DNA from 3 places in the Streptacidiphilus rugosus AM-16 genome. Region 1 is predicted to be linked to each of the others. Evidence: riboswitches for the same ligand, from Rfam matches in the RefSeq annotation. Region 1 holds a riboswitch; each other region holds the start of a gene.
The links. A riboswitch is a leader RNA that binds a small molecule or an ion and turns the genes downstream of it on or off. The one in region 1 is predicted to bind S-adenosylmethionine.
Positions count from the first base shown of each region.

Region 1 (7,259 bases):
AACATGGGGATGCGCCGCGCGCGGACCGGCGGCACGCCGCGGCCCCGGAGCGTGGTGGCTCCGGGGCCGCGGCGCCGCGTCAGGCGGTGATCAGGCCGGGGTCGGAGAGGCCGGGTGCGCCGGTCTCGACGTGACCGGCCAGGCGGCGGACGAAGTCCGCCTGCCCGGACTGGGTGACGGTGACGTCGTACCAGTTGCGGCAGCCGCCGAGGTCCAGCGACCGGGTCACCGTCGCGCCCTTGGCCACGGTGACGGTCACCGGGGAACCGGCGTAGGCGTTGGTCACGGTGAGGACCGCGCTCGCCGTGCCCGCGTTGGTGAACGTCAGGTCGAGGTTGCCGGTGGCGGCGTTGTGGCGCGCGGTGACCTCGGGTCCGGCCGTCCTGCCGGGGTTGCGGAAGCGGCGCAGGAACCCGTTGGGGCCGTGGACGGTCAGGTCGGTGACGCCCTTGGAGTACTTGGTGTTCCAGGTGTCGCCGATGCTCTTGCCCGCCTCTGCGGTGTAGCTCCACGGGCCGTCGGTCCGGTTCGCCGCGGTGACCAGGAACTGTGCGCCCGCGTTCGCGCCGCCGCTGAAGGTGAGCGCGAAGGTGGCCGCCGAGGTGTTCGCCGCGCCGTCGACGAAGGGCGCGTAGCGCAGCGGCCGGGTGGGCTTGGCGCCCGTCTCCTGGACCGGCATCGTGCCGGTGGCCGGCGGCGTGGGCACGTAGTCGGCGTGACGGTTGTGGTCCGGCGGCAGGTAGCCGGTGGTGGAGGGCAGCGTCGCCGGGGCGGGGTTGGCGGCGGTGAAGTCGAAGGCGGAGGTGAGGTCGCCGCAGACGGCGCGCCGCCAGGGGGAGATGTGCGGCTCGGCCACGCCGAAGCGCTGCTCGATGAAGCGGATGATCGAGGTGTGGTCGAAGGTCTCCGAGCAGGTGTAGCCGCCGGTGCTCCAGGGGGAGACGACCAGCATCGGGACGCGGGGTCCGAGCCCGTAGGGGCCCGCGGCGTAGCTGCTGTTGCCGGCGAACCAGTCGGCGGTGGTGGAGACGGTGGACAGGCCCTGCGCGGCGCCGGAGGGCGGGAACGGCGGGACGACGTGGTCGAAGAAGCCGTCGTTCTCGTCGTAGGTGATGAACAGTGCCGTGTTGGCCCAGACCGCGGGGTTCGAGGTGAGCGCGTCCAGCACCTGCGAGATGTACCAGGCGCCGTAGTTGGCGGGCCAGTTGGGGTGCTCGGTGTAGGCCTCGGGGGCGACGATCCAGGAGACCTGCGGCAGCGTGCCCGCCGCGACGTCGGCCCCCAGCCGGTCGAACAGACCGTCGCCCGCGGCGGCGTTCGTGCCGGTGCGGGCCTTCTCGTAGAGCGCGCTGCCCGGCTGGGCGTTGCGGTAGTTGTCGAAGTAGAGCAGCGAGTTGTCGCCGTAGTTGCCGCGGTAGGCGTCGCTGATCCAGCCCCAGGAGCCGGCGGCGTCCAGGCCGTCGCCGATGTCCTGGTAGATCTTCCAGCTGACGCCCGCGGACTCCAGCCGCTCGGGGTAGGTGGTCCAGCTGTACCCGGCCTCCTGGTTGCCGAGGACCGGGCCGCCGCCGGTCCCGTCGTTGCCGGTGTAGCCGGTCCACATGTAGTAGCGGTTGGGGTCGGTCGAGGTCATCAGCGAGCAGTGGTAGGCGTCGCACAGGGTGAAGGCGTCGGCGAGCGCGTAGTGGAAGGGGATGTCCTGGCGGGTCAGGTAGGCCATGCTGGTGGCCGTCTTGGCGGGGATCCACTTGTCGTACTTGCCGTTGTCGAAGGCCTGGTGGGTGCCGGCCCAGTCGTGGTTGAGGTCCTGGACGAACTGCAGGCCGAGGTTGTCGACCTGCGGCCGGAACGGCAGGGTCTCCTTGTTGCTGCTGTTGGTCTGGTGCCACACCGACTTGCCGCTGGGCAGCGTGACCGGCCGGGGGTCGCCGAAGCCGCGGACGCCCTTCATCGAGCCGAAGTAGTGGTCGAAGGAGCGGTTCTCCTGCATCAGCACGACGATGTGCTGCACGTCCTGGATGCTGCCGGTGGTGCCCTGCGGGGCGATGGCGGCGGCCCGCGCGATGCTCTGCGAGAGCGCGGAGAAGGCCACGGTGGCGCCGGACAGCTGGAGGAAACGGCGGCGGCTGAGCTCGGTCATGGGCGGGCCTCACACGTCGGGGGCGGGGGCTTTCGGGTTGCGGACCAGGACAACTTGTCTGGACAACTTCGCGATGTCGCGCCGGTGGTCGGCGGACCTCGGGACGGCGAACGTGTCGTGACGGAGCGATGCGCGCAGGGGTCGTTTGGTGAGCGGCCGGTGGCATCTTGTAGGGTTCCTCCCGAATCATCCAGAGGGGTGGAGGGACCGGCCCTACGAAGCCCCGGCAACTCCCCGGTCGATCCCGCGCGCGAACCGCGCGCGGGGACGTCAGGGATCAGTGCCAACTCCGGCCTGTCGCCAACGTGGCGCGGGAAAGATGAGGAGACACGGTGCTTCCAGTGCTGTCCTTCGCCCGGGCGCTTCCCCGCCCGGTGCACCCGCGTACCCGTTCTCGGGCCGGCGCAGGCAACAGATCTGCCGCTCACCGGATTTGAGACTGGAGTACCCCACCCATGGAGAACACGAGCGGCGTCGGCGTGCTCGACAAGCTCAGCCTGATCCTCGGCGCCCTGGAGTCGGGCCCGAACAGCCTGGCCGGACTGGTCGCGGCGACCGGCCTGGCGCGGCCCACCGCCCACCGTCTGGCCGTCGCGCTCGAACGCCACCGCCTGGTCGCCAGGGACCTCGAGGGCCGGTTCGTGCTCGGCCCGCGGCTCGGCGAGCTGTCGGCAGCCGCCGGTGAGGACGGCCTGCTGGCCGCCGCCGGTGGGGTGCTGACCCGGCTGCGCGACGTCACCGGCGAGAGCGCCCAGCTCTACCGGCGGCAGGGCGAGGCCCGCATCTGCGTCGCCGCAGCGGAACGGCTGTCCGGTCTCCGCGACACCGTCCCGGTCGGGGTCACCCTGCCCATGCAGGTCGGCTCCGCGGCCCAGATCCTGCTCGCCTGGGAGGAACCCGAGCGTCTCCACCGCGGTCTGCGCGGCGCACGGTTCACCGCCACCGCGCTGAGCGGGGTGCGGCGGCGCGGCTGGGCCCAGTCGGTCGGCGAACGCGAGCCCCAGGTCGCCTCCGTCTCCGCACCGGTCCGCGGCCCGGCCAACCGGGTCGTGGCCGCCGTCACCGTCTCCGGGCCGATCGAGCGGCTCACCCGGCACCCCGGCGCGCACTTCGCGCAGCCCGTGGTCGAGGCGGCCGCCCGGCTCAGCAAGGCCCTGGCCTGCCTGCCGCCTGGTGGGGCAACCGGCTGATTCGGTGACGTGCCGCGCGCGTGCCCCCGGCCGGACGGGCGGGGCCCGGGTGACAGTACCCTCATGCGTCGACGTCGTCGGACCCTGCTGGTCGCCACCCTGCTCGCCTGCCTGGGGGCGGGAGCGGGCGCCGCGGGCGGTGGCACCCCGCCGGTGCCGTCCCCGCCGGTGCGGAGGTCTCCCAGGACGGCGCCGTCCGCAGCGGTGCGACGCCGCTGCGGGACACGCGGGTCACGCTCCTCGAGGCGGGCACGCGCTCCGGGGAGCGCCCGAAGGAGCTGGCGCACGCCTGCAGCGGACCGCAAGGCCGCTTCCACCTGGTCTACCGTCAGCCCCGCGACCCGGCCGCGGTGCTGTACCTGACCGCCGACGGGCGGCCGGGGCTGCGCCTCGCCGCCGCGCTCGGCGGTCCGGCCGGCACCGACGTCGTGGTGAACGAGCGCACCACCGTCGCGGCCGCGTACGCCTTCGCGCAGTTCACCCGCGGCGGCGAGGTCGCCGGAAGCAGCCCAGGACTGCCGAACGCCGCCGCGATCTCCCACAACCTGGCCGACGTCCGCACCGGCGGGATCGCGCCGCTGCTGGCCGCCCCGCCCAACGGGCGGCAGACCTCGACCCTGGCCGCCTTCGACACCCTCGCCGACCTGCTCGCGTCCTGCGCCCGCGGCCGCGGTTGCGACGCACTGCTGCGGCTCGCCCGGCCGCCCGGACAGCCGAAGCCGGGCGACAGCTTCCAGGCCGCCGCCGACATCGCCCGCGCACCGTGGAACCGGGTCGCCGCGCTCTTCGCCCTGGCCCGCACCGCGCCCGTCTACCGGCCCGCACTCGACGCGGCCCCCGACGCCTGGACGCTGGCCCTGCGCTACGCCGGGAACGGCCACGAGATCAACGGGCCGGGCAACATCGCCTTCGACGCCGCGGGGAACGCCTGGGTCAGCAACAACTACCCCTTCGTGCTCGACCCCCTCACCCCTGTCTGCGGCGGCCGTACCGTGCTCGCGCTCACCCCGACCGGGGGCGACCTGCCGGGCGCGCCCTACCGCGGCGGCGGCCTCTACGGGGCCGGATTCGGCATCGCGGTGGACCGGAGCGGACACGCCTGGGTCTCCAACTTCGGCTTCCAGGGCCGTGGCTGCACCGTCGACCCGAGCCCGCACTACCACTCCGTGTCCGAGTTCGCCCCGGACGGAAGGGCACTGTCCCCGGCGACCGGATGGCGGTTCGGCGGGATCAGCCAGCCGCAGGGCACCGTCGCCGACCGCTCGGGGAACATCTGGATCGCGAACTGCGGCAACCGCAGCGTCACCCGCGTTCCCGACGGGCACGCCGCCTCGGCCCGCAACCTCGCCCTCGGCGGCACCGGGCTGGTCAAGCCCTTCGACATCGCCGTCGACCCGAAGGGACGGGCCTGGGTCACCGGCAACGGCAGCGACAACGTGGTCGAACTGGCCCCCGACGGCCGACCGCTGCGCACCGTCACCCCGCCCGGCCTGCACCGGCCCCTGGGCATCGCCGCCGATCAGGAGGGCGACCTCTGGGTCGCGGACGACCAGGTCCTGCCGGTGCCCTGCGAGGGCGGCACCACGGCGGACTTCGCGGCGGCGCTGAACGCCGCCCCGCCGGCCGGAGCGCGTCCCGGGATGGTGATGATCCGCCCCGACGGCACGGCCCTGCCCGCCCCCTTCACCAACGGAGGGCTGGTGCTCCCGTGGGGCGTCGCGATCGACGGGGACGACCACGTCTGGGTCGCGAACTTCGGCGGCCACCGACTCGCCGAGCTCTGCGGCGTCCGGGTCGGCGCCTGCCCGCCCGGCTACCGGACCGGGCAGCCGATCTCCCCGGCCGCCACCGGCTACACCAGCGACGGCCTGGTCAGGAACACCGGCCTGCAGATCGACCCGTCCGGCAACGTGTGGCTGGCCAACAACTGGCGCACCGTCCCGGTGCAGACCAATCCCGGCGGCCACGAGCTGGTGGTCCTGGTCGGGGCCGCGGCGCCGGTGCGGACCCCGCTCGCCGGCCCGCCGCAGCGCCCCTGACAGTGGGGTCTGCGACGATCGTCCCCAGGGAGCGAGGTCCGAGGTCGGGAGGTCGGGGTGACGGGCGTCTCCGGATTCGCCGCGCGGACCGGCCACGAGCGGCCCGAGGAGCTGACCGCCGACCGGCCGGCCCAGGTCGCGCAGGCCTGGGAGTCGCTGCGGCAGATCCGCCGGATCACGCAGGCGGAGGAGCCCGAGCTGCCCGCGCCCTGGGAGCGGAACCGCCCCGTCCAGGCGGTGGGTCTCGCCCTGGAGGCGATGGGCGTCGACTTCGCCGGGGTCGACGGCCAGGGCACGGTGGTGGCGAGCGGGGTCCGGCTCAGCGAGGAGCGTCAGGGGGTCGTCCGGGCGGAGTGGGTGAGCCGGCGCGGCGAGCGCCCGGCCGACGCCGGCGAGGCCCGGCTCGGGGAGGCCGCCGAGGCCGCCGGACGCGCCGGGTGGGACGCCCTGCTCTACCGGGCGGGCCGATCCCGTTACCTGCTGATCGAACCGGGACGCGCGACCTGAGCCGCCGCCGGGGCGGCGTCAGGGATGCATCCTGGCGCCCTTGAGCACCCGGTCGACCACGTTCCTCGGGCCGTGCACGGCCAGTCCGACGATGTCCAGTCGGTCGCGCGGCACCGCGCGCACCGCGGCGCGGTTGTCGTCGTCGTTGCCGGTCGCGAACAGGTCCGCGGTGAAGACCGCCCGGGGCAGGTCGCGACCGAGGATGCGCCCGTGGGCGGCGGTCATCGTCTCCTTGGAGCCCTCGAGGACCAGCACCGGCTGACGGAACATCGGCAGGTAGGGCGTTCCGTCGGCGTCCGCGTACGGCCCGCCGATCAGCTCGGGCAGCGCCGCCGCGATCCCGCTGACCAGGAAGGCGGTCACGTTGAGGCGCTGCCAGGGCAGCAGGTCGTCGCGGAGCAGCACAGCGATCTTGGTGTCGAAGTCCATACTCCGAAGTCTGTTCGCGGACCGGGGCAACGGTCTTGTACGTTCTTTGCATGGTCGCCGCCGAGGAGGTCACCGCCTGGCATCCCGAGGTGCCGGGCATCGCCGAGGTCTTCCACGCGCACTTCGTCCAGCACCGCTACCCGATGCACGCCCACGCCACCTGGACGCTGCTGATCGTCGACGACGGCGCGGTCCGCTACGACCTGGACCGCCACGAACGCGGTGCGCCGAGCGACCGCGTCAGCCTGCTGCCGCCCCAGGTGCCGCACAACGGCCGGGCCGCGACCGCGCTCGGCTTCCGCAAGCGGGTGCTGTACCTGGAGCCGGAGGCGCTGGGCGCGGATCTGATCGGCGCCGCCGTGGACACCCCCACGCTGGACGACCCGCTGCTGCGCCGCCGGGTGCACCGGCTGCACCACGCGCTGCGGTTCCCCGGGGAGGAGTTGGAGGCCGAGAGCCGGCTGGCGCTGATCTGCGGCCGGCTGCGTGGGCATCTGCTGCGCCGCACGGGCCCCGAGCCGACGCCGCCGCGTGACCGCGGCGTCGCCCACCGGCTGCGGGAGCTGATCGACGCCCGCGTCGTCGAGGGCGTGTCCCTGGAGCAGGCGGCGGCGGAGCTGTACGCCGGCCCCGCGCACCTGGTCCGGGCCTTCACCCGGGAGTTCGGCATGGCCCCGCACCAGTACCTGACCTCACGCCGGGTGGACCTGGCCCGCGCGCTGCTGCTGGACGGCCTCCCCGCGGGCTCCGTCTCCACCGAGGCCGGCTTCTACGATCAGTCGCACCTGACCCGCCACTTCCGCCGGATCGTCGGCGTCAGCCCCGGCCGCTTCGCGCGGCGTTCCCCCCTCCCGGCAAGGAGCCACGATGTCCGATGAGCGCCCGCCGTTCCCGCCCTTCACCAGGGAGACCGCGATCGAGAAGGTGCGCCGGGCCGAGGACGGCTGGAACAGC
Region 1 is NZ_JQMJ01000004.1:1,492,733-1,499,991, reverse strand. Features, by position in the region: gene BS83_RS15945 (phosphocholine-specific phospholipase C) at 80-2,140, opposite strand; SAM riboswitch class I at 2,324-2,466, shown strand; gene BS83_RS15940 (IclR family transcriptional regulator) at 2,596-3,330, shown strand; gene BS83_RS15935 (NHL repeat-containing protein) at 3,681-5,369, shown strand; gene BS83_RS15930 (hypothetical protein) at 5,427-5,876, shown strand; gene BS83_RS15925 (DUF2000 domain-containing protein) at 5,895-6,305, opposite strand; gene BS83_RS15920 (helix-turn-helix transcriptional regulator) at 6,356-7,183, shown strand; gene BS83_RS15915 (nuclear transport factor 2 family protein) at 7,173-7,259, shown strand, end outside.

Region 2 (7,259 bases), 5.4 Mb from region 1:
GGTGCTGGTAGGCCTGCAGCCCGCGGACGATGTTCTTGCTCAGCTCGGTCCGGTCCACCCTGACGATCGTGCGCCGGTCGCCGACCGCCTCGCGCAGCCCGGCGAGCCTGGCGTCCACGTCGGGCCTGTGGCTGCGTTCGCGCAGGAAGTCCGCGTCCGCGCCGAGCGGGTGCACGCCCAGCTGCGTCGTCCGGCCCTCGTGGGTGACGGCCAGTGAGTCGCTGACGGTCGCTCCGAGCACGGCCTCGCAGCACTGGGCGAAGGTCCGCGCCCAGCGCTCGGTGAGGAAGCCGGCCCGGTCGGCGCCGAGGATCCCGCTCAGTACCTGCGCCGCCACGTCGTCCGGCAGCAGCCGGTAGTAGTCCGGCGGCGCCCACGGAGTGTGCGAGAAGTGGCCGATCCGCAGGTCGGGGCGGAGTTCGCGGAGCAGGCTCGGTGTCAGCGACAGGTGGTAGTCCTGGACGAGAACCGCCGCACCCGGCGCCGCGCAGGTGGCCAGCGCGTCCGCGAAGGCGCGGTTGTACGCCTCGTACGAGGCCCACTCGCGGCGGAAGTTCGCGCCGAAGACGGGCTTGGTCGGCGTGTCGTACAGGAGGTGGTGGACGAACCAGAGGGTCGAGTTCGCGATGCCGTTGTAGGCCCGGGTGAAGGTGCCGGGATCGATGTCCAGCATGTGCACGTCCGGGTCGGTCAGGCCCTGCCGGGCCGCCGCGCGGTCGCCGTCGGACAGGGCCGCGCAGACCCAGATGCTCTCCTGCTCGGTGCCGATCGCCGACAGGCCGGAGACCAGACCGCCCCCGCCGCGGCGCGGAGTCAGCGTGCCGTCGTCCTCGATCGTGAAGGAGACCGGGCCTCGGTTGGACGCCAGCACGATCGGCGCGGTCGTGGCGGCTGTGGCGGTCGTGGTTCGGGCCATGTCAGTCAACCTTGCCTCGGACGGGTACGGGCAAACCTCACTCCGCCGGGTGGGCCCCCTGCGGCCGCCGACGGCGGTACTCCGGCACGGTCGCCACCGGCGGGCGCTCCACCAGGGCGACCTCGGTGGTGCTCGGGGTGAAGCCGGCCGCGGTGCGGTGGAACTGCACCAGCTCCGGGGTGACCAGCTCGTCCGGCGTCTTGAGACGGTCCAGGGCGGTCCGGTAGATCGTCGCCGCCATCCGGCCGAGCGCGGGCGCGTCCTGGTGGCGGTGGTGCCGGACGCCGACGTCGACCTGGGCCAGCGCGTCCAGGCCGACCAGCCCCAGCGCGTCGACCAGCAGGCCGAGCTCGACGCCGTAGCCGGTCGGGAAGGGGAGCCTCTCCAGCAGCGAGCGCCGTGCCGCGTACTCGCCGCCGAGCGGCTGGACGAAGCCGGCCAGCAGCGGCCAGTGCAGGTTGAGCAGTGGGCGGGCCACCAGCTCGGTGACCCGGCCGCCGCCTGCCGGGATGGAGCCGGCCTCGGTGTCGAAGGGCCGGTCGTACATGGCCTTGACGAAGGAGACGCCGGGATCGGTCAGCAGCGGGCCGACGATCCCCGAGACGAAGGTCGAGTCGAAGGCGCGCAGGTCCGAGTCGACGAAGCAGACGATGTCGCCCGTCGTCACCAGCAGCGAGCGCCAGAGCACCTCGCCCTTGCCCGGCTCGACGGGCAGCCGCGGCAGGATCTCGTCGCGGTGGACCACCCTGGCGCCCGCCGCGGTGGCCTCGGCCGCGGTGCGGTCCACCGAGCCGGAGTCGACCACGAGCAGCTCGTCCACCAGGGGCAGGGCTTCCATCAGGTCGCGGCGGATGGCGGCGACGATCTCGCCGACGGTCTCCTCCTCGTCCAGCGCGGGCAGCACCACGCTGACCGTCGCCCCGCTGCGTCGCTTCGCGTCCAGCAACTCGGGCAGGGGCCGGTCGGCCGCGCTCCACGAGCGGCGGCGCAGCCAGTCCTCGACCTGGTCCAGCACGGGTCTCCCCATCTCTCGTGGTGATCCTGCCCGGTCGGCGTCCGTCGTCTCGCGTCTCGGACGGCAATGAGCGGTCGGTGGGCCTTCGGTTACAGTCTTGAGGACGAGGCGGACCGCTCGCACATTGGGGTCCGGCTCGAACAAATGCGCCGCGCGCGAACGCGCGACGCCATAGCGCTCATCCAGAGGGACTGAGGGAACGGCCCGTCGAAGTCCCGGCAACCCCCCTGCCAGGTCGCCCCGCAGCGTACACACGCCGCGTGGCCCAGGTCGGGAAGGTGCCAATTCCGGCCCGTGGCGAAACGCGCCCCGGGGAAGATGAGGAGAGAGGTTCTCGCCATCATGGCTCCTGTCAGCCACACCGTCGCCCCCGACGCCTTCGGCCCCGCTGTGGCCCTGTCCTGTCGCGAGTGCGGAGCACGCACCCCCCTCGCCCCCGACTTCGCCTGCACCGAGTGCTTCGGGCCGCTCGAGGTCGCCTACGAGCTCCCGGCCGGCGACCCGGAGGGCCTGCGCAAGCAGATCGAGAACGGCCCCGCCAACATCTGGCGCTACGCCCCGCTGCTGCCCGTCTCGCCCGACGTCGCCGAGCGCCCCAGCCTCAACCCGGGCCTGACCAAGCTGGTCAAGGCGAACAACCTGGCCCGCGAGCTCGGCGTCACCGGCTCCCTCTACGTCAAGGACGACTCCGGCAACCCGACCCACTCCTTCAAGGACCGGGTCGTGGCCATCGCCGTCGAGGCCGCCCGCACCTTCGGCTTCACCACGCTCTCCTGCTCCTCCACCGGCAACCTGGCCGGCGCGGTCACCGCCGCCGCGGCCCGCACCGGGCTGCGCGCCTGCGTCTTCATCCCGCACGACCTGGAGGCCGGCAAGGTCGTCATGGCCGCGATCTACGGCGGCGACGTCGTCGGCATCGACGGCAACTACGACGACGTGAACCGCTTCTGCTCCGAGCTGATCGGCGACCCGGCCGGCGAGGGCTGGGGCTTCGTCAACGTCAACCTGCGCCCCTACTACGGCGAGGGCTCCAAGACGCTGGCCTACGAGATCTGCGAGCAGCTCGGCTGGCGGATCCCGGACCAGCTGGTGATCCCGATCGCGTCCGGCTCGCAGCTGACGAAGATCGACAAGGGCCTCAAGGAGCTCATCGCCCTCGGTCTGGTGGAAGAGAAGCCCTACAAGATCTTCGGAGCCCAGGCAGAGGGCTGCTCGCCCGTCTCCGCCGCCTTCAAGGCCGGCCACGACGTGGTCCGCCCGCAGAAGCCGGACACCATCGCCAAGTCGCTGGCCATCGGAAACCCGGCCGACGGCATCTACGTGCTCGACATCGTCCGCCGCACCGGCGGCGCCGTCGAGGACGTCGACGACGAGCAGGTCGTCGACGCGATCGGCCTGCTGGCGCGCACCGAGGGCATCTTCGCCGAGACTGCGGGTGGCGTGACCGTCGGCGTGCTGCGCAAGCTGATCGAGAGCGGTGTGCTCGACCCGGCCGCCGAGACCGTCGTGCTCAACACCGGCGACGGCCTGAAGACCCTGGAGGCCGTGGCGGACGCCGCCCGCCCGACCGCCGTCATCCGCCCCACCCTTGACTCGTTCCGAGAGGCAGGCCTCGCATGAGCGTCAACGTCCGCATCCCCACCATCCTGCGCACCTACACCGGCGGCAGCGCCGAGGTGAAGGCCGAGGGCGCCACGCTGGCCGAGGTGATCAAGGACCTGGAGGCCAACCACGCGGGCATCGCCGCCCGGCTGCTGGACGACAACGGCAAGCTGCGCCGCTTCGTGAACGTCTACGTGAACGAGGACGACGTGCGCTTCGCCGACGGCCTGGAGACGGCCACGCCGGAAGGCGCCGGCGTGTCGATCATCCCGGCGGTCGCCGGCGGCTGCTGACAGCTTCGCCGACAGGCGCACGAAGTCGGTGCACCCCTGGCAGGGGTGCACCGACTTCGTCATTTCCTGATGTTTAAGAGGAGTAGAGTGCTCCTGTCCCGTCCGTCGAGGCGGTCGATCCATTCTTTTTCGAGCGGCAATATGTCGGACCCGTCCGATATGTCCGGCCCGAATTGCTCCCCTTTGCGGGTTGATGCTGCGAATGTCTCTTAACTTCTCCTGAGAATTCCCCGGCTTGTGCTCTGTTGCTCAGGGCAGCGGAGTGGATACATTCAGCGTCGATCGGGGCTTGGCGTCTGCAGCCCGCAGCGTTCCGCCCGGTCCGGTTCGCGGTGTGCGGACCGTGAAAGGGCCAGCACAATAGGGGAGTTTGGAATGGCTCAGGGCACCGTCAAATGGTTCAACGCGGAGAAGGGGTACGGCTTCATCGCGGTCGACGGTGGTGCGGACGTGTTCGTCCACTACAGCGCGATCCAGATGGACGGGTACCGGTCGCTCGAAGAGGGCCAGCGGGTTGAGTTCGAGATCTCGCAGGGCCAGAAGGGCCCGCAGGCGGACATGGTCCGCGTGACCGCGTAACGCACCCACGGCAGCCGGCGACCGCTGACTGAATCAGGACCCGCAGAGCTCGTTCCAGCTCATCCCGGCGAAACGATGCATCCACGCAGGTCTTCCTGAACGGCCCCCACCCGCACGGGTGGGGGCCGTTCTGCCGTCGGGCTGCGTACTGAGTCGCATGCTGAGTCGCTTGCACTCAGGGGGGTCGAGTGCTAATCATTGGCGTTAGCACTCTGAGGTAGAGAGTGACAACGGGCCGAGTCGGTGAGGCTCTGGGCGCGGCGGGAAGGAACCGCCGAAGGCCGGTGCCGTCCGTCGCGGGCGCCAGCGCGGTCCGAAGCAGCCAGTCTGTCCAGGAGGACCGCTTCCATGGCCAAGATCATTGCGTTCGACGAAGAGGCCCGTCGTGGCCTCGAGCGCGGTATGAACCAGCTCGCCGACGCCGTCAAGGTCACGCTGGGCCCCAAGGGCCGCAACGTCGTCCTGGAGAAGAAGTGGGGCGCCCCCACGATCACCAACGACGGTGTCTCCATCGCCAAGGAGATCGAGCTCGAGGACCCGTACGAGAAGATCGGCGCCGAGCTCGTCAAGGAGGTCGCCAAGAAGACCGACGACGTCGCGGGTGACGGCACCACCACCGCCACCGTGCTGGCCCAGGCGCTCGTCCGCGAGGGTCTGCGCAACGTCGCCGCCGGCGCCAACCCGATGGCTCTGAAGCGCGGCATCGAGAAGGCCGTCGAGGCCGTCTCCGCCCAGCTGCTCGAGCAGGCCAAGGACGTGGAGACCAAGGAGCAGATCGCCTCCACCGCCTCCATCTCCGCCGCTGACACCCAGATCGGCGAGCTCATCGCCGAGGCCATGGACAAGGTCGGCAAGGAAGGCGTCATCACCGTCGAGGAGTCCCAGACCTTCGGTCTGGAGCTGGAGCTCACCGAGGGTATGCGCTTCGACAAGGGCTTCATCTCGGCGTACTTCGCCACCGACCTGGAGCGCATGGAGACCTCGTTCGAGGACCCCTACATCCTGATCGCCAACTCCAAGATCGGCGGCATCAAGGACCTGCTGCCGCTGCTGGAGAAGGTCATGCAGTCCGGCAAGCCGCTGCTGATCATCGCCGAGGACGTCGAGGGCGAGGCGCTCTCCACCCTGGTGGTCAACAAGATCCGTGGCACCTTCAAGTCCGTCGCCGTCAAGGCCCCGGGCTTCGGTGACCGTCGCAAGGCCATGCTGGGCGACATCGCCATCCTCACCGGCGGCCAGGTCATCTCCGAGGAGGTCGGTCTCAAGCTGGAGAACGCCGGTCTGGAGCTGCTCGGCCGCGCCCGCAAGGTCGTCGTCACCAAGGACGAGACCACCATCGTGGACGGCGCCGGCGAGAGCGACCAGGTCGCGGGCCGCGTGGCGCAGATCCGTGCCGAGATCGAGAACAGCGACTCGGACTACGACCGCGAGAAGCTGCAGGAGCGCCTGGCCAAGCTGGCCGGTGGCGTCGCCGTCATCAAGGCGGGCGCGGCCACCGAGGTCGAGCTCAAGGAGCGCAAGCACCGCATCGAGGACGCCGTTCGCAACGCGAAGGCGGCCGTCGAGGAGGGCATCGTCGCCGGTGGTGGCGTGGCGCTGCTGCAGGCCGGTGTCGCGTTCGAGAAGCTGGAGCTGGAGGGCGACGAGGCCACTGGCGCCAACATCGTCCGCGTGGCGCTCGAGGCCCCGATCAAGCAGATCGCGACCAACGCCGGCCTCGAGGGCGGCGTCGTGGTGGAGAAGGTCCGCAACCTGCCCGCCGGTCACGGCCTGAACGCCGCGTCCAACGAGTACGTCGACCTCATCGCCGCGGGCATCATCGACCCGGCCAAGGTGACGCGCTCCGCGCTGCAGAACGCGGCGTCGATCGCCGCGCTCTTCCTCACCACCGAGGCCGTCATCGCCGACAAGCCCGAGAAGGCCGGCGCCCCGGCCGGTGGCGGCATGCCGGGCGGCGACATGGACTTCTGATCCTGACGGATCGGAAAGCCTGCCTGACGTTCGAAGGACGGCCCACCCTGCCGGGTGGGCCGTCCTTCGGCCTTTGGCGGCACCGTCAGGGGAGCGGCGCGCAGGCGAGAAACCAGGCAGTGCCCAAGGCGCGCGGGGACTGCGCAAAAAACCACTGACATGCGGATGGGCCTGAACCTTCGGGGCTCCACCTGCGTGGGTGGCTTGTCGCGCCCACGCGCCGGAGGCGCATGTCGGCTCAGCCCCGCGCCCCTGGACAGTGTCAACAGCCCTCCGTCGTCACCTGTCGCGCTCCCGCGCCCGAGGCGCATGTCAGGAGAGCCTCGCGCCCCTGGGGGCATGCGGGAGACTGGACGCTATGGAGAACGCACTGGAGACGGCCCTGCACGGCGCGCGGAGCGCGCTGGTGCGGGATCTGACCGCGCGGGACGTCGCGGACGCCGCGGTCGTCTCGCTGCTGGAGGACGCGATCGCGCAGCGGCGCTGGTGGGTGGAGCAGTGGCCGGACGGGGTGGACTACGTCCTGGGTCTGGTCGCCCAGGACGTGCAGGACGGCCTGTTGGAGGGCTGGGGCCGCTGGCCCCTCTGCACGGTGTGCGCGGCCGACGGCGACCCGCACGCGCTGAGCGTCGAGCCCGAGCTCGGCCCGGACCCGCACTGGGTCTGCGGCAAGGAGGGCGTCGTGGTCTCGGCGGTCGGCGAGCTGACCCCGTGATCCTCATCGACCCCCCGAGCTGGCCCGGCCACGGCCGCCTCTGGTCGCACCTGGTCTCGGACGCGTCCTTCGACGAGCTGCACGCCTTCGCGCGCCGCCTGGGTGTGCCCGAACGAGGTTTCGACGGCGACCACTACGACGTGCCGGAACGGCTGTACGCGGCGGCGG
Region 2 is NZ_JQMJ01000004.1:6,940,184-6,947,442, reverse strand. Features, by position in the region: gene BS83_RS40295 (alpha,alpha-trehalose-phosphate synthase (UDP-forming)) at 1-916, opposite strand, end outside; gene BS83_RS40290 (glucosyl-3-phosphoglycerate synthase) at 954-1,931, opposite strand; SAM riboswitch class I at 2,107-2,256, shown strand; gene thrC (threonine synthase) at 2,250-3,551, shown strand; gene BS83_RS40280 (MoaD/ThiS family protein) at 3,548-3,826, shown strand; gene BS83_RS40275 (cold-shock protein) at 4,202-4,405, shown strand; gene groL (chaperonin GroEL) at 4,754-6,376, shown strand; gene BS83_RS46065 (hypothetical protein) at 6,735-7,091, shown strand; gene BS83_RS46060 (DUF4031 domain-containing protein) at 7,088-7,259, shown strand, end outside.
Region 2: linked by a shared signal. The riboswitch ahead of thrC (threonine synthase) and the one ahead of BS83_RS15940 (IclR family transcriptional regulator) in region 1 are both predicted to bind S-adenosylmethionine.

Region 3 (7,259 bases), 550 kb from region 1:
GACCTACGGCTACGCGCTCGTCGAGGCGGGCAGCCCCGGCGCGACGCAGACGCTGGTGGGGGCGTCGGGGGCGATCGCCGGCATCCTCGGCGCGTATCTCTGCCTGTATCCGCGGGCCAGGATCACCAGCCTGATCCCCCTGCTGCTCTTCCTGCCGCTGCGCTTCCCCGCCTGGCTGGTGCTCGGGTTCTGGGTCGCGGTGCAGTGGCTCTCGGTCCGGGCCACCGACCCCGCCGTGCCCGGCGTCGCCTACGCGGCCCACCTGATCGGCTTCACCGGCGGCCTCGCCTTCACCTGGCTGCTCTTCCGCTACCGCGCCCGCCGCCCCGGCGGCCTCGGCCTCACCGCCGCCCTCTCCCGCCTGCGACGGCGCTAGACGGTCGGACAGGCCCTAGCATGAGCAGGGCCCGCCCCCGCCGACAGGAGACTCCGCGTGATCACCGCCATCGTGCTCGTCAAGGCCAGCGTCGACCAGATCCCGGAGATCGCCGAGAGCATCGCCGCGCTCGCCAACGTCACCGAGGTCTACTCGGTCACCGGCGGCTGGGACCTCATCGCGATGGTGCGGGTCCGCGCCCACGAGGAGCTGGCCGAGGTGATCCCCGGCCAGCTGAACAAGGTGCCCGGCGTCGCCCACACCGAGACCCACGTGGCCTTCCGCACCTACTCCAGCCACGACCTCGACGCCGCGTTCGCCATCGGCCTGGACGACTGACGAGCCGCTCCGGTCAGCGGCGGGTGTCAGGGACGCAGCGGCCGCCCTCGGTCCGGTAGGACCACTGCGCGCCCTCGCTGACCAGCTCACGCACCGCGGCCAGGAAGCGGTCGACGTGCTCGTCCGGCGTCCCCGCGCCGAAGCTGACCCGGATCGCGTTCAGGCTGCGCTCCCCCGGCAGCGACGCCTCCGGCGCGCCGCACTCGGACGGCGCCGCCTCCTCGCCGCCCAGCAGGGTGCGGACCAGCGGGTGCGCGCAGAACAGGCCGTCGCGCACACCGATGCCGTACTCGGCCGACAGTGCGGCGGAGAAGTGCGAGCTGTTCCAGCCCTGCACGACGAAGGAGAGCACGCCGACGCGCGGGTGGTCCTCGCCGAACAGCGTCAGCACCCGCACCTGCGGGATCCCCGCCAGCCCCTCGCGCAGCCGCTCGACCAGCTGCTGCTCGCGCGCCTGCAGCGCCTCGAAGCCCGCCTCCGTCAGAGCCCGGCAGGCGGAGGCGACGGCGTAGGCGCCGATCACGTTCGGCGAGCCGGCCTCGTGCCGGGCCGGCCCCTGGTGCCAGTCGACGGCGACGGAGCCGTCCGCCTCCCGCGCCACGGTCCGGCTGGCGCCGCCGCCCGCGAGGTAGGGGTCGGCCGCGTCCAGCCAGTCGGCGCGCCCGGCCAGCACGCCCGCGCCGAACGGCGCGTAGAGCTTGTGACCGGAGAACGCCACCCAGTCCACGTCCAGCTCGCGCACGGACACCGCGTGGTGCGGCGCCAGCTGCGCGGCGTCGAGCACGATCCGCGCGCCGTGCCGGTGCGAGACCTCGGCGAGCTCGGCGACCGGCCAGATCTCGCCGGTCACGTTCGAGGCCCCGGTGACGCAGAAGAGCTTGGGCCCCTCCCCTGCGGCGGCGAGCGCGGCGTCCAGTGCGGCGACGGCCTGCTCGGGCGAGCGCGGCGCGCGCAGGTAGGTGACCTCGAGGCCACGGCCGGGCCAGGGCAGCAGGGACGCGTGGTGCTCGGTCTCGAAGGCGAAGACCCGGGTCCCCGCGGGCAGCGCCGAGGCGAGCAGATTGAGCGAGTCGGTGGTGGCCCGGGTGAAGACGACCTGGTCGCCCTCGCGCAGGTCCAGGAAGTCGGCGACCGCGGCGCGGCTCTGCTCGAACAGGTCGGTCGACAGCTGCGACAGGTACCCGGCCCCGCGGTGGACGCTGCCGTAGTAGGGCGCGTAGGCGGCGACGTCGTCCCACACCCGCTGGAGCGCGGGCGCGCTGGCGGCATAGTCGAGCGCGGCGTAGGTGACCTTCTCACCGGAGACCAGCGGCACCTCGACGTCCCGGCCGAGGACGGACAGGGGCTGACAAACCTCGACATTACGGGCGACGACAGACATGGCGGTACCTCCGGGGAAGCGCGCACGGTGCGCGTGGGTATGGCAAAGAAGCCCCTGCTGCGGGGCAGTGACGGAGAAGAGGAGGCGCTTCGGCCTCTACCGCATTCGCTTCGACATGGGTACACCCCTCGGAGATCCGCGCTTGCCCGACGGCGATTTTCGCCGCAGGCCTGGTCGTCACCCGGAGGCACCCCACCACGGTCGGAGGGTTGCCGGACAGCGAGCCGGGGCTTCAGCGGCTGACGCCGCGTGCTGTCACTCGTGACCTGGTCAGGAGTATGCCAGAGGCCCACCAGGTGAGCGACGGGCGTTTCAGCATCTGAGAAGTTGCACTACCCCAGGGGCGCGGGGAACGGCGCGAGAAACCACCCTGTGCGGATGGTCCTCAACGCGCAGGGCCATCCGCTCGTCAGTGGTTGTTCGCGCACTTCCCCGCGCCCCTGGAAGTGCATGGTCGTCCGCCTGCAGACGCTCGCGCCCCCTAGGGGAGTGCGACTAGCCGTTCGCGGTCTCGCGGGCCCACTCGGCGAGCTTGCGCTCCGCCGCGCCGGAGTCGAGGGACTCGGCGGTGCGCAGCATCGCGTCGCGCAGCTGCTCGATGAACGGGGCGTCCGTCTGGTCCAGCGCGACCAGCGCCGACGCGCTGTTGAGGACGACCGCGTCGCGGATCGGACCCTGTTCGCCCTTGAGGATCCGGCGGGCGACCTCCGCGTTGAACGCCGCGTCCGCGCCCCGGAGGGACTCGATCGGGGCGAGGGCGATCCCCACCTCGCGGGGGTCGAAGGAGAACTCCTCCACCGCGCCGCCGCGCACCCGCCACACCGTCGACGTGCCCGTGATCGTCAACTCGTCGAGGCCGTCGTCACCCCGGAACACCAGCGCGGAGTTGCCCCGCCTGGCCAGCACGCCGGCGATCAGGCCGGCCATGCGGCGGTCGAAGCAGCCGACCGCGTTCGCGCCGACGCGGGCCGGGTTGGTCAGCGGGCCCAGCAGGTTGAAGAAGGTGGGGATGCGCAGATCACCGCGGGCCGTCGCGGCATGCCGCATGGAGGGGTGGAAGACCGGGGCCGGGCAGTAGGTGATGCCCGTCCGCGCGCCGACCTCGGCGACCCGCTGCGGGGTCAGGCCCAGGTTGACGCCGAGCTTCTCCAGCACGTCCGTGGCGCCGCTGGCGCTCGACGCCGCGCGGTTGCCGTGCTTGGCCACCCGCGCGCCCGCGCCCGCCGCGACGATCGCCGACATGGTCGAGATGTTCACCGTCTTGGCGCGGTCGCCGCCGGTGCCGACGATGTCGACGGCCGGGCCGGGGACCTCGATCAGCGTGGCGTGCGCGTACATCGCCTCGACCAGACCGGTGATCTCCTCGACCGTCTCGCCCTTGGCCCGCATCGCGACCATGAACCCGGCCACCTGCGCCGGCGTCGCCTCGCCGCTGAAGATCTGGTCCATCGCCCACGCGGTGTCCGCCGCGGCGAGATCCTCGCCCGCGAGCAGCGGGATCAGGATGTCGGGCCAGGTGCGCACCCGCGCGGGGTCGTCGCCGCCGTACGCAGGATCGGGGTGCACCATGGCTGTCGCCTTTCGAAGGCCGGGTCGGTTCGCTGAGGACCGGCCCAGCCTATCGAGGCGCACACCTCTCAAGACGCAAGATCTCACGCGCCGAGACGGGGGTTCTCAGCCCGACCGGCCCGCTCGCTCAGCCCGCCAGGGCCTTCGCGCCGCCGGCCCGCAGCAGGGCGCAGGCCGTCTCGGCGAGGGCCACCGGGTCGACCGGCGCGGGGACGGCGGCGTCGGCGTGGCTCCAGGTGGCCAGCCAGGCGTCCTGCGGGCGGCCGATCAGCACCAGCACCGAGGGGCACTGGTAGATCTCCTCCTTCAGCTGCCGGCACAGGCCCATGCCGCCCAACGGCACCGCCTCGCCGTCCAGCACCAGCAGGTCGATCCGCTTCGCGCCCTTGGCGTGCGCGTCCATCGCCCGGACGACCGCGGGGGCCGTCGCGCACTCGAGGTAGGCGATCTCCGGCAGCTCCGCGTCGGGCCGCTTGCCGAGGGCGAGGCGGACCTGCTCGCGGGTGTTGCGGTCGTCGCTGTAGACAAGGACGTTCAGTGCCATCGCTCGTACTCCCCCTGAGGGCTGAGTGTGATCGGGACCACTGCGGGGTGCTCGGTCCGGATGCTACTCGCGTCCCGCGCGCCACGACAGCCCACTCCGGTCAGCGGCACCTGCTTCACTACTTCGGGGGACTTCCGGACTCCGCGGGCCCCGACGCGCAAGCGCGACACGCCGCCGAAAGCGGCTCGGACGGCCGGAATGAAGGAAGATCGAGGAGGTCGGAGGGTACGTCACCCCTCGGACACACCGAGGAAGACCCCCCGGCGTTAGTGCGGAATAAGGGACCGACATAATGTCGGTCGTGGCGACAGCAACTGCAGTAGAAACCGGGCACGCGCACGGTTCGGTCAACCGGCCGAACCTCACCAGTGTCGGAACCATCGTCTGGCTGAGTTCCGAGCTGATGTTCTTCGCGGCCCTCTTCGCGATGTACTTCACGCTTCGTTCGGTGACGGGTACCGCCTTCTGGCACTCGCAGAACGAAGCCCTGAACGTTCCCTTCTCCTCCGTGAACACCACGATCCTGGTGCTCTCCTCGTTCACCTGCCAGATGGGTGTCTTCGCCGCCGAGCGCGGCGACGTGAAGAAGCTCCGGTCCTGGTTCATCGTGACCTTCATCATGGGCTCGATGTTCATCGGCGGTCAGATCTACGAGTACACGGAGCTGGTCAAGAAGGACGGCCTCTCGCTGTCCTCCTCCGCCTACGGCTCGGTGTTCTACCTCACCACCGGCTTCCACGGGATGCACGTGACGGGTGGTCTGATCGCCTTCCTGCTGGTGCTCGGTCGCACGTACGCGGCCAAGAGGTTCACCCACGAGCAGGCGACCGCGGCGATCGTCGTGTCCTACTACTGGCACTTCGTCGACGTGGTCTGGATCGGCCTCTTCGCGACCATCTATCTGATCAAGTAGGCAGGGTCGGACCGTCCTGACGGTCTACCAGACTCCAGACGCTCCAGATCCTCACACCGGGGTTAATCCGTGAAAAAGCTCTCCGCACGACGGCGCCACCCGCTGGCAGCGCTCGTCGTCCTCATCTTCGCCCTGGCGGTCACCGGGGGGCTGTGGGCGGCGCTCGCGCCGACCAGCAGTGCCTCCGCCGACGCCAGCCAGTCCCTCCAGGTCGAGGAGGGCAAGCGGCTGTACCAGGTCGGCTGTGCCAGCTGCCACGGCCTGAACGGCGAAGGCACCAAGGACGGACCCACCCTGGTGGGCGTCGGTCAGGCGGCCGTCGACTTCCAGGTCGGCACCGGCCGCATGCCGGCGCAGCAGCCCGGCGCGCAGGTGCCGAAGAAGAAGGTCATCTACAGCCAGGGCCAGATCGACCAGCTGGCGGCCTTCGTGGGCACCCTGGGCGCGGGCCCGGCGGTCCCCTCGGCCGACCAGTACAACGGCGGCGACGTCGCCAAGGGCGGCGAGCTCTTCCGCACCAACTGCGCCATGTGCCACAACTTCGGTGGCGCCGGCGGCGCGCTGAGCGAGGGGAAGTACGCCCCGAGCCTGGCCGGCGTCAGCCCCAAGCACATCTACGAAGCCATGCTCACCGGGCCGCAGAGCATGCCCCAATTCCCTAACTCCACCATGCCGGAGCAGCAGAAGCGGGACATCGTCGCGTACGTCACCCACACGACGAACTCGAACACCAACCCGAGCTACGGCGGGATGTCGCTGGGCGGCATCGGTCCCGTCTCCGAGGGTCTGTTCGGTTGGATCTTCGCGCTGGGCGCCCTGATCGGTATCGCGATCTGGATCGCCGCCCGCACCCCCAAGGCCAAGAAGTCATGACGAGCCAGGACAACATGTCTGAAGAACACCTGCCGGAGGCCCACGGCCACGGCGGCGGAGCCATCGCCGGCAAGGACGGATACTTCGCCGACCCCGGTCTGCCGCCCCACGAGCACCGCCGTACCGACATCGACGAGAAGGCCGCCCGGCGTGCCGAGCGTCAGGTCGCGATGTGGTTCCTGCTGTCCATGGTGGCGACCGTCGCCTTCATCGCCAGCTATGTCATTTTCAAGCCGGGTCCGACGCACCACGTCTACATCTGGCCCGTCGGCAACGTCTCGCCGCTGAACTTCGCGCTCGGCGTCTCGCTCGGCATCTCGCTGTTCGCCATCGGCGCCGGCGCGGTCCACTGGGCCCGCACGCTGATGTCGGACGAGGAGCACATCTCCGAGCGGCACCCGATCGAGGCCACGCCCGAGGTTCGCGAGCAGGTCTTCGCGGACTTCCGCCAGGGCTCGAAGGAGTCCGGCTTCGGCCGTCGCAAGCTGATCCGCAACACGATGATCGGCGCCATGGCGATGGTCCCGCTGTCCGCGGTCGTGCTCTTCCGCGACCTCGGCCCGCTGCCGGAGAAGAAGCTGGACACCACCGGCTGGAAGGCCGGGATGCAGCTGAAGAACATGAACACCGGCGAGCCGATGAAGGCCTCGGACGTGCAGGTCGGCACGCTGACCTTCGCGATGCCGGCGGACCTGAGCCAGGACGACGAGGACTTCCAGGTCCGCATCGCCAAGGACGCGCTCATGGTGATCCGGCTGGAGCCGGGCGACATCAAGGACAAGAAGTCCGCGGACTGGGGCTACGACGGCGTTCTCGCCTTCTCGAAGATCTGCACCCACGTCGGTTGCCCGATCAGCCTCTACGAGCAGCAGACGCACCACGCCCTCTGCCCGTGCCACCAGTCGACCTTCGACCTGTCGGACGGCGCTCGCGTCATCTTCGGTCCGGCCGGCCACGCGCTGCCGCAGCTGCAGATCGGCGTCGACGGCAGCGGCAACCTGCAGGCCCTCGGTGACTTCTCCGCCCCCGTCGGCCCCGGCTTCTGGGAGCGAAGCGAATGAGCACTCACGTCAGCGACGCCGCAGCAGGCGCGCACGGCTCCCACGAGGAGCAGATCGGCCACAGCGAGGCCGGCGTCGAGCAGAAGCACCTCGGCGAGAAGGCCGCGGACTGGGCGGACGGCCGGCTGGGCATCTACAACCTGGCCAAGTCCAACCTGCGGAAGATCTTCCCGGACCACTGGTCCTTCATGCTCGGTGAGATC
Region 3 is NZ_JQMJ01000004.1:2,045,913-2,053,171, forward strand. Features, by position in the region: gene BS83_RS18410 (rhomboid family intramembrane serine protease) at 1-376, shown strand, start outside; gene BS83_RS18415 (Lrp/AsnC family transcriptional regulator) at 434-715, shown strand; gene BS83_RS18420 (aminotransferase class V-fold PLP-dependent enzyme) at 729-2,096, opposite strand; SAM riboswitch class IV at 2,230-2,363, opposite strand; gene trpD (anthranilate phosphoribosyltransferase) at 2,592-3,665, opposite strand; gene BS83_RS18430 (response regulator transcription factor) at 3,793-4,209, opposite strand; gene ctaE (aa3-type cytochrome oxidase subunit III) at 4,502-5,122, shown strand; gene qcrC (cytochrome bc1 complex diheme cytochrome c subunit) at 5,192-5,995, shown strand; gene qcrA (cytochrome bc1 complex Rieske iron-sulfur subunit) at 5,992-7,056, shown strand; gene qcrB (cytochrome bc1 complex cytochrome b subunit) at 7,053-7,259, shown strand, end outside.
Region 3: linked by a shared signal. The riboswitch ahead of BS83_RS18420 (aminotransferase class V-fold PLP-dependent enzyme) and the one ahead of BS83_RS15940 (IclR family transcriptional regulator) in region 1 are both predicted to bind S-adenosylmethionine.